2 regions of the Streptomyces sp. NPDC058246 genome follow, and region 2 is predicted to be linked to the other one. Evidence: riboswitches for the same ligand, from Rfam matches in the RefSeq annotation. Region 2 holds a riboswitch; the other holds the start of a gene.
What was found. Region 2 has a riboswitch for glycine ahead of gcvT (glycine cleavage system aminomethyltransferase GcvT). Riboswitches for the same ligand answer to the same signal wherever they lie in the genome.
Positions count from the first base shown of each region.

Region 1 (4,984 bases), on a different contig from region 2:
GTGCGGGAGGCGGCCGCGCGGCTCCTGGACGCGGTGGACACGACCGGTGGCGTACGGCTGCTGGGGGTCGGCGTGTCCGGGCTCGCCGACTACACGCAGGAGGACCTGTTCGCACAGGCGCAGGCGGCTGCCGGGGAGCTGGCGGCGCAGGAGCATGCCGCCGAACATACGGAGGAGGCGGCGGAGGAGTCCGCCGTGGAGCAACTGCCGCCCGCCGAGCGGCGCTGGCCCGCGGGCCACGACGTGCGGCACACCGAGTACGGGCACGGATGGGTGCAGGGCAGCGGGCTCGGGAGGGTCACCGTGCGGTTCGAGACGCCCTACTCCGAGCCAGGGCGCGTACGGACGTTCCGGACCGACGATCCACAGCTGGAGCTCGCGGATCCGCTGCCCCTGGTGGAGCGAAGACCGGAAGATCCGGGGCCCGGGGTTGCGGACCCTGGCCCTCAGATGTCCTCCGTGCCCGCGAGCCGGCCGAAGTCGCGGTCCGGTGGTGGCGCAGGAGGCGCCACGTCGAGGCCGTAGTGGTGGTAGAGCTGGAGTTCCTGTTCGGGGGAGAGGTGGCGTCCGACGCCGAAGTCGGGAGCGTCCTTGATCAGGGCTCGGTCGAAGGGGATGCGCAGCGTGCCCTCGACGAGTTCACTGGGCTCCAGGGGCACGAAGGCGTCCCTGCTGAACAGGCCTGTGCGTATGGCCGCCCACTCCGGGACGCCGGTCGCGTCGTCGAGGTAGACCTCGTCGATCGTGCCGATCTTGGTGCCATTACGGTCGAACGCCTTGCGGCCGATCAGGTTGCGCGGATCGATGTCGGTCTGCACGTGCCCTCCTCTTGGTCGCAAACTCATCCGTAAGCACTACAAAAGAGCACATTCAGGCGGGCGGCCACTCGAAGGCTCGGGCCTTGTCCTCGCTGGTAGGCTGACAGCGGCTGCTGACCCCGTGCGGGAGAGTCCTCCAGACTTCACCGGAGGCGCCGAAGGAGCAAATCCTCCCCGGAATCTCTCAGGCCCACGTACCGCACGGACGAGGTCACTCTGGAAAGCAGGGCGGGTGTCGATGGCCCCCGCTCTCACCGACGGTGAAAACCGGTTCGTCAGCGGACGGCCCGGTGAAGCTCTCAGGTTGAGATGACAGAGGGGGAGGCCGTCGGGGTACCCGTGCCGGGGTGCCCCTCGAAGGTCGCGTCAGACCAGGAGGCCTCCGCAATGACCGCCCATCGCATTCCGCTCGCCGAGCTCGAACAGGGAATCCCCTTCGAGCAGCGCCACATCGGGCCCGACTCCGAGGCGCGGGCCAAGATGCTCGCACAGGTCGGCTACGGCTCGCTCGACGAGCTGACCGCCGCCGCGGTGCCGGACGTCATCAAGAACGCCGAGGCGCTGGAGCTGCCGGGTGCGCGCACCGAGGCCGAGGTGCTGGCCGAGCTGCGCTCCCTCGCGGACCGCAACCAGGTGCTCGACTCGATGATCGGCCTCGGTTACTACGGCACGTTCACGCCGCCGGTGATCCTGCGCAATGTCATGGAGAACCCGGCCTGGTACACCGCGTACACGCCGTACCAGCCGGAGATCTCGCAGGGCCGTCTTGAGGCGCTGCTCAACTTCCAGACCGTGGTCGCCGAGCTGACCGGACTGCCGACCTCCGGTGCCTCGCTGCTCGACGAGGGCACGGCGGCCGCCGAGGCGATGGCGCTGTCCCGGCGCATGGGCAAGAACAAGAAGGGCCTGTTCCTGGTCGACGCGGACGCCCTGCCGCAGACCATCGCCGTCATAGAGACCCGTGCCGAGCCGACCGGCGTCGAGGTCGTCGTCGCCGACCTCGGCGAGGGCATTCCGGCCGAGATCGCCGAGCGCGAGATCAACGGCGTGCTGATCCAGTACCCGGGCGCCTCCGGTGCCGTCCGCGATCTCAAGCCGGTCATCGAGCGGGCGCACGAGCTCGGCGCGGTCGTCACCGTCGCCGCCGACCTGCTCGCCCTGACCCTGCTGACCTCGCCCGGCGAGCTCGGCGCCGACATCGCGGTCGGTACGACGCAGCGCTTCGGTGTGCCGATGGGCTTCGGCGGTCCGCACGCCGGTTACATGGCGGTGCGCGAGCAGTTCGCGCGCAGCCTGCCCGGCCGGCTGGTGGGCGTGTCCGTCGACGCGGACGGGCACAAGGCGTACCGCCTCGCCCTGCAGACGCGGGAGCAGCACATCCGTCGTGAGAAGGCGACCAGCAACATCTGTACGGCTCAGGTGCTGCTCGCCGTGATGGCCGGCATGTACGCCGTCTACCACGGTCCCGAGGGCCTGAAGACCATCGCCCGTCGTACCCACCGCTACGCCACGCTTCTCGCCGAGGGGCTGAAGGCGGGCGGAGTCGAGGTCGTGCACGGCGCGTACTTCGACACGCTGACCGTACGGATCCCGGGCCGCGCCGCCGAGATCGTGGCGGGCGCCCGCGACCAGGGCGTGAACTTCCACCTCGTGGACGCCGACCACGTGTCGCTCTCCTGCGACGAGACCACCACGCGGCGGCAGCTGGGCGCCGTGTGGACCGCCTTCGGTGTCCAGGGCGACGTCGAGGCGCTGGACGCGACCGCGCAGGACACCCTGCCGGCCGCGCTGCTGCGCACCGACGACTACCTCACGCACCCGGTCTTCCGGCAGCACCGCTCCGAGACCGCGATGCTGCGCTACCTGCGCAAGCTCTCCGACCGCGACTACGCGCTCGACCGCGGCATGATCCCGCTCGGCTCCTGCACGATGAAGCTCAACGCCACCACGGAGATGGAGCCGGTCACCTGGCCCGAATTCGGGCAGCTGCACCCCTTCGCGCCCGCCGAGCAGGCGCAGGGCTACCTCACGCTCATCCGTGAGCTGGAGGAGCGACTCGCCGAGGTCACCGGGTACGACAACGTGTCGCTGCAGCCCAACGCCGGTTCGCAGGGCGAGCTGGCCGGTCTGCTCGCCGTACGCGGCTACCACCGTGCCAACGGCGACGAGCAGCGCACCGTCTGCCTCATCCCGTCCTCCGCGCACGGCACGAACGCCGCGAGCGCCGTGATGGCCGGCATGAAGGTCGTGGTCGTGAAGACCGCGGACGACGGCGAGATCGACGTCGAGGACCTGCGCGCCAAGATCGAGCGGTACCGCGACGAGCTGTCCGTGCTGATGATCACGTACCCCTCGACGCACGGCGTGTTCGAGGAGCACGTGGCCGACATCTGCGCCCAGGTGCACGAGGCGGGCGGCCAGGTCTACGTCGACGGCGCCAACCTCAACGCGCTGGTGGGTCTCGCCAAGCCGGGCCACTTCGGCGGCGACGTCTCGCACCTGAACCTGCACAAGACGTTCTGCATCCCGCACGGCGGCGGCGGTCCGGGTGTCGGCCCGGTCGGTGTGCGCGCGCACCTGGCGCCGTATCTGCCGAACCACCCGCTGCAGCCCGCCGCCGGCCCCGAGACCGGTGTCGGCCCGATCTCGGCCGCTCCGTGGGGTTCCGCGGGCATCCTGCCCATCTCGTGGGCGTACGTCCGTCTCATGGGCGGCGAGGGTCTCAAGCGCGCCACGCAGGTCGCGGTGCTGTCGGCGAACTACATCGCCAAGCGCCTGGAGCCGCACTACCCGGTGCTCTACACCGGTCCCGGTGGCCTGGTCGCGCACGAGTGCATCATCGACCTGCGTCCGCTCACCAAGGCGACCGGCGTCACCGTCGACGACATCGCCAAGCGGCTGATCGACTACGGCTTCCACGCGCCGACGATGTCCTTCCCGGTGGCCGGCACGCTGATGATCGAGCCGACCGAGTCCGAGGACCTGGGCGAGCTCGACCGGTTCTGCGACGCGATGATCGCGATCCGCGCGGAGATCGAGAAGGTCGGCTCGGGCGAGTGGGTGGTGGACGACAACCCGCTGCGGGGCGCGCCGCACACCGCTGCCGCGCTCGGCGGGAAGTGGGAGCACGCGTACTCACGCGAGGAGGCCGTCTTCCCCGCCGGGGTGTCGGCCGCGGACAAGTACTGGCCGCCGGTGCGCCGGATCGACCAGGCGTACGGCGACCGGAACCTGGTCTGCTCCTGCCCGCCGCTGGACGCCTACGAGGACTGATCAGCGCACGGAACATGGACGCCTACGGGGAGTGATCACCCTCGGACATGCGTCGGGGCCGGTTCGGAGTCAATGTCTCCGGGCCGGCCCCTCGTGTGTCTGGGCGGCTTGTCCTGCCGCCCGGTTGTGCGGCTCAGGCGGCCGTCATCACGTGTTCGCTGCCCAGTGGACGGTGCGGGGCGATGATCTGGCCGTCCGGCAGGAGCTCACCGGTGTCCTCGAAGAGCAGAACGCCGTTGCACAGCAGGCTCCATCCCTGCTCCGGGTGGTGCGCCACGAGACGGGCGGACTCCCGGTCGGCTGATTCGGCTGACGGACAGGGTGGCTGGTGCTGGCACATGGATGGGATCTTTCGCTGGGTCGAGAGATGAGTGATGGCTGTGGTGTCTGTCCCGCGGCTCGATGTGTTCATGGCCGCCCCCCGTTGGTGTGTGGTCTGGAACCCAGTGTTGCCCTACGGGCGTCGATCCGCAGGGATTTAGCGGCACCGCTTCTCACAGGTTGATGACGCATCACCCGTGCGGACGGTTCATCCCAACTGCACTGTCTCTTCGGGTGGTTCGTGGTGGCCGAATGGGGCTAGTCCGGTCGGGTCCGGGAGGCGTTTCCCCTCGTACGAGCGGGGTCGGGCCCCAACGAGCACCCGTGCCCCGCGGCCGTGGGAACGGCGGCGGGGCACGGGGGCCTGTGCTGACGAGAGGACGAGGGGACTTACGCGGGCGAGCTCAGCAGCGGTGCCGGAGTGACCCGGTGGGTGAGCACCGGCAGCAGTTCGGCGACGCGGTGCGGGCGGTGCGCGGCGATGCCGGGCGGGGCGGGCGCCAGCGGTACCAGGAGGTCGGTGGCCGCCGGGTGGCCGGCGGCGCCGTCCGCGGTGCTGTCGCCGTGCAGCC
Region 1 is NZ_JBHVWZ010000024.1:10,018-15,001, forward strand. It holds gene ACFVXA_RS28695 (DNA polymerase IV) at 1-525, shown strand, start outside; gene ACFVXA_RS28700 (PRC-barrel domain-containing protein) at 447-818, opposite strand; glycine riboswitch at 933-1,028, shown strand; gene gcvP (aminomethyl-transferring glycine dehydrogenase) at 1,206-4,091, shown strand; gene ACFVXA_RS28710 (DUF5999 family protein) at 4,225-4,431, opposite strand; gene ACFVXA_RS28715 (hypothetical protein) at 4,803-4,984, opposite strand, start outside.
Region 1: it holds a riboswitch for glycine, as region 2 does, so the genes downstream of both, gcvP (aminomethyl-transferring glycine dehydrogenase) here and gcvT (glycine cleavage system aminomethyltransferase GcvT) in region 2, are expected to answer to the same signal.

Region 2 (4,984 bases):
TCCCTGACGGGGCGCTCCTAGTGGCCCTGCTGGAAGAAGGGCCGCACCTGGGCGCGCATCCACTCGCCCACCGGGTCCTGGGCCACGTCGAGCAGGATCAGGTTCACCGGCCACTTCACCGGGAGCCGGCCCAGGGCGCGGCCCAGCGCCTCCATGGGGAGCACGCGCAGGTCGCCTTCCCACTGGGAGAGTTCGACGCCGATGAACATGACGGGGTCGGCGGTCTCGATGGTGGCGAGGCAACGGCGGGCGGACAGGACGACGCCGATGGCGGCGAACTCGGCGGAGGCCGCGGAGAGGAAGTCCACCGGGTCCTCCTGCCAGTCGGGCTCGAACAGCCGCACCCGGCCGCCGCTCGCGGGCCCGTCCAGCGGGGTCCGCCCGGCCCGGCACAACTCGGCGACGGCGAGCGGCGGCAGCGGTACGCCGACCACGCCGTCCGGGTTGACCGCGATGCCGACCTGCGGGGGCAGCCCGCGGGCGAACTCGACGGCGGGCGCGATGGTGTACGACATGTGGCCGCCGGTGACCTGACGGAACTGCTCCTCGGAGCTGAAGACGGGGACGTACGCCTGGCCGTCGATCTCCAGCGTGGGCAGGTCGAGCGGGCCGCTGTGCGGACCGCCGCCGTTCGGCAGCGGCACCCAGACGAAGCTGCGGCCGAGGACCTCGACGAGTCGGGCACCGGCCGAGGGCACGCCGAGCGACGCCGACAGCACCTCCTCCAGTTCGTTGCCGGGCCATCCGCCGTGCGGGTGCGGATGCGGGTGCGCCGACGCCGGGATGTCGGGGAATTCGGGGAAGTCCATCTGTCTACCGCCTGCTGTGAACCGCTGTTCGGGTGCTCCGGTGTTCCGGCTGGCAAGGTTAGTGGGCTCGTACGACCGTCTCGTACGGCTGTTTCGTACGACCTTTCGGTCGTCGGCTCGTACGGACCTTCAGCCGAAGTCGATCCGGCGCAGCACGTCCGCCGCCTCCCGGTCGATGAGGACCGCCGAGCCGCAGCCCTCCGGGAGGTCGCCCTTCTCGACGGAGCGCAGCAGGCGCGTGACCGCGCCGCGGTGGCGCGCGAACGCGTATCGCGAGACGCCCCGGCCGCGCTCGCGCTGACCCTCCAGCGCCGTGCCCGGCGTGACGTCGAGGAGCAGCAAGTGCAGCGCGCCGCCCCGGCGCCGGGCCTCGCGGGCGAGCCAGCGGCGCACCCAGGCCTGCGTACCGCAGTCGTGCACGACGACTCCGGTGCCGGCGCGCAGCGCGCGGCGCAGGCCCGCGTAGTGCGCGAGGCGGACGAGAGGGCGGTAGACCGCGTAGGGCAGCCGGCGGCCCAGCCGGCCGTCCCAGCGGTCGCGGGTGTCCTGGGAGTCGACGCGGACGCCCGTGGCGGCGCGGCGCATCAGGGTCGACTTGCCGCTGCCGGGCAGTCCGGTGACCACGACGAGGTCCAGGGCCCCGAAGTGCAGCCCGTGCGGGCTGTGTCCCGCGCGCTCCCTGAGGTCGCGGACGACGGCCGTCGGAAGGGGGCCGCACGCCTCCCGGGCCCGGGCGCCGGGCTGCTTGGGCAGCGCGATGCCCGAGATCGTGGCGTACGACGTGGTCCTGTTCACCGTGATCGTCCTCCCCTTGGGTCCGGAGCCCCATCCCCGTCGAGTGTAAAGAGAAGGTAATGCGCGGTGCTTCCTGTTTCCGTACTCGGACTGCCACAGGCCGGTTACAGATCCGGACTGCCGTGATCGGACAGCGCGTGCAATGATGAGCCCGCCAACTGCATACCGGCCGCTTGAATCCGCGCGGGAGAGTTCCCGGAGTCCTTGTGACCTCCGGGGCGCCGAAGGAGCAAGTCCCTCCCTTGAATCTCTCAGGCCCCGTTACCGCGCGGGCGAGGCACATCTGAAAAGCGGGCCGCTGACCAGTGGCTCCACCCAAGGTGCAAGTCAGGACCACCGTTTCGCGGGGTCGTGATGAACCTCTCAGGTTCCGATGACAGATGGGGAGGAACGACCTCGCCGTCATGCCTTGGGAGCCCCACCGATGAGCAGCAACGCACCCCGTCACACCGCGCTCGATGCCCTGCATCGTTCGCTCGGCGCGACGATGACCGACTTCGCAGGCTGGGACATGCCCCTGCGCTACGGCTCCGAGCGCGACGAGCACCTCGCCGTCCGTACGAAGGCCGGTCTCTTCGACCTCTCGCACATGGGCGAGATCACGGTCACCGGCCCGCAGGCGGCCGCGCTCCTGAACCACGCGCTGGTCGGCAACATCGCCTCCGTCGGTGTGGGCCGCGCCCGCTACACGATGATCTGCCAGGCGGACGGCGGCATCCTCGACGACCTGATCGTGTACCGGCTGGCCGACACCGAGTACATGGTCGTCGCCAACGCCTCCAACGCCCAGGTGGTCCTCGACGCGCTGACCGAGCGGGCCGAGGGCTTCGACGCGTCCGTGCGCGACGACCGTGACGCGTACGCGCTGATCGCCGTCCAGGGGCCCGAGTCCCCCGGCATCCTCAAGTCGCTCACCGACGCCGACCTGGACGGCCTCAAGTACTACGCGGGTCTGCCCGGCACGGTCGCCGGCGTGCCGGCGCTGATCGCGCGCACCGGTTACACCGGCGAGGACGGCTTCGAGCTGTTCGTCGCCCCGGGTGACGCCGAGAAGCTGTGGCAGGCGCTGACCGACGCGGGCGCCCCGGTCGGGCTCGTCCCCTGCGGTCTGTCCTGCCGCGACACGCTGCGCCTGGAGGCGGGCATGCCGCTGTACGGGCATGAGCTGACCACCTCGCTCACCCCCTTCGACGCGGGGCTCGGGCGGGTCGTGAAGTTCGAGAAGGAGGGCGACTTCGTGGGGCGTACCGCCCTGGAGGCCGCCGCCGAGCGCGCCGCCGAGAACCCGCCGCGGGTGCTCGTCGGGCTGATCGCCGAGGGGCGTCGGGTCCCGCGCGCCGGGTACCCGGTGGTCGCCGACGGCAAGGTGATCGGCGAGATCACCTCGGGCGCGCCCTCCCCGACGCTGGGCAAGCCGATCGCGATGGCGTACGTCGACGCCGCGCACGCCGCACCGGGCACGGCCGGGGTCGGTGTGGACATCCGGGGCAGCCACGAGCTGTACGAGGTCGTGGCGCTGCCGTTCTACAAGCGCCGGAAGTAGGTCCTTGGCGGCGTCGGAGGCAGCGCCTTCCACCAGCGTCCTCGGTAGAGACTGAGCGCGGTGCGGAAGCAGCCACAAGCGACACCGCGCGCGTCTTCCCTGCTCACCAGCAGGCTCAGCAGTCCCCCATTCATCAGCACTCCCCCGCGTACAGGAGAATTCAGGCCATGAGCAACCCCCAGCAGCTGCGCTACAGCAAGGAGCACGAGTGGCTGTCGGTCGCCGAGGACGGCGTCTCGACGGTCGGCATCACCGAGTTCGCGGCCAACGCGCTCGGCGATGTCGTCTACGCCCAGCTCCCTGAGGTCGGTTCCACGGTGACCGCGGGCGAGTCCTGCGGCGAGCTGGAGTCGACGAAGTCGGTCAGCGACCTGTACGCCCCCGTCGACGGCGAGATCGTGGAGATCAACCAGGACGTCGTGGACGACCCGGCCCTGGTCAACTCCGCGCCCTTCGAGGGCGGCTGGCTGTTCAAGGTGCGCGTCACGGAGGAGCCGGCCGACCTGCTCTCCGCCGACGAGTACGTCGCTTTCACCGCCGGCTGAGGAGTCACCGCATGTCGCTTCTGAACACGCCCCTTCATGAACTGGACCCGGACGTCGCCGCCGCCGTCGACGCCGAGCTGCACCGCCAGCAGTCCACCCTGGAGATGATCGCCTCGGAGAACTTCGCTCCGGTCGCGGTCATGGAGGCCCAGGGCTCGGTCCTGACCAACAAGTACGCCGAGGGCTACCCGGGCCGCCGCTACTACGGCGGCTGCGAGCACGTCGACGTGGTCGAGCAGATCGCCATCGACCGCGTCAAGGCGCTCTTCGGCGCCGAGCACGCGAACGTGCAGCCGCACTCGGGCGCCCAGGCCAACGCTGCCGCGATGTTCGCGCTGCTCAAGCCGGGCGACACGATCATGGGTCTGAACCTCGCGCACGGCGGGCACCTGACCCACGGTATGAAGATCAACTTCTCCGGCAAGCTCTACAACGTGGTCGCGTACCACGTGGACGACGAGACCGGTCAGGTCGACATGGCCGAGGTCGAGCGTCTCGCCAAGGAGTCCAGGCCGAAGCTGATCGTGGCGGGCTGGTCCGCCTACCCGCGGCAGCTGGACTTCGCCGAGTTCCGCCGCATCGCGGACGAGGTCGGCGCGTACCTCATGGTCGACATGGCGCACTTCGCCGGTCTGGTGGCGGCGGGCCTGCACCCCAACCCGGTGCCGCACGCCCACGTCGTCACGACCACCACCCACAAGACGCTGGGCGGCCCGCGCGGTGGCGTGATCCTCTCCGTCCAGGACCTCGCCAAGAAGATCAACTCCGCGGTCTTCCCCGGCCAGCAGGGCGGTCCGCTGGAGCACGTGATCGCCGCCAAGGCCGTGTCCTTCAAGGTCGCCGCCTCGGACGAGTTCAAGGAGCGCCAGCAGCGCACCCTGGACGGCGCGCGGATCCTGGCCGAGCGCCTGGTCCAAGACGATGTGAAGGCCGTGGGCGTGGACGTACTGTCCGGCGGCACGGACGTGCACCTGGTCCTGGTCGACCTGCGCAACTCCGAGCTGGACGGGCAGCAGGCCGAGGACCGCCTCCACGAGGTCGGCATCACGGTCAACCGCAACGCCATCCCGAACGACCCGCGCCCGCCGATGGTCACCTCGGGTCTGCGCATCGGCACGCCGGCCCTCGCCACCCGCGGCTTCCAGGCCGAGGACTTCCGTGAGGTCGCGGACATCATCGCCGAGACGCTGAAGCCGTCGTACGCGGCGGAGTCCCTGAAGGCCCGGGTGTCCGCTCTCGCGGACAAGCACCCGCTGTACCCGGGCCTGAAGTAGTTCCGTACGTTTTTTGCC
Region 2 is NZ_JBHVWZ010000026.1:7,366-12,349, reverse strand. It holds gene ACFVXA_RS30010 (enhanced serine sensitivity protein SseB) at 18-809, opposite strand; gene ACFVXA_RS30005 (AAA family ATPase) at 939-1,610, opposite strand; glycine riboswitch at 1,779-1,881, shown strand; gene gcvT (glycine cleavage system aminomethyltransferase GcvT) at 2,029-3,147, shown strand; gene gcvH (glycine cleavage system protein GcvH) at 3,315-3,692, shown strand; gene glyA (serine hydroxymethyltransferase) at 3,704-4,966, shown strand.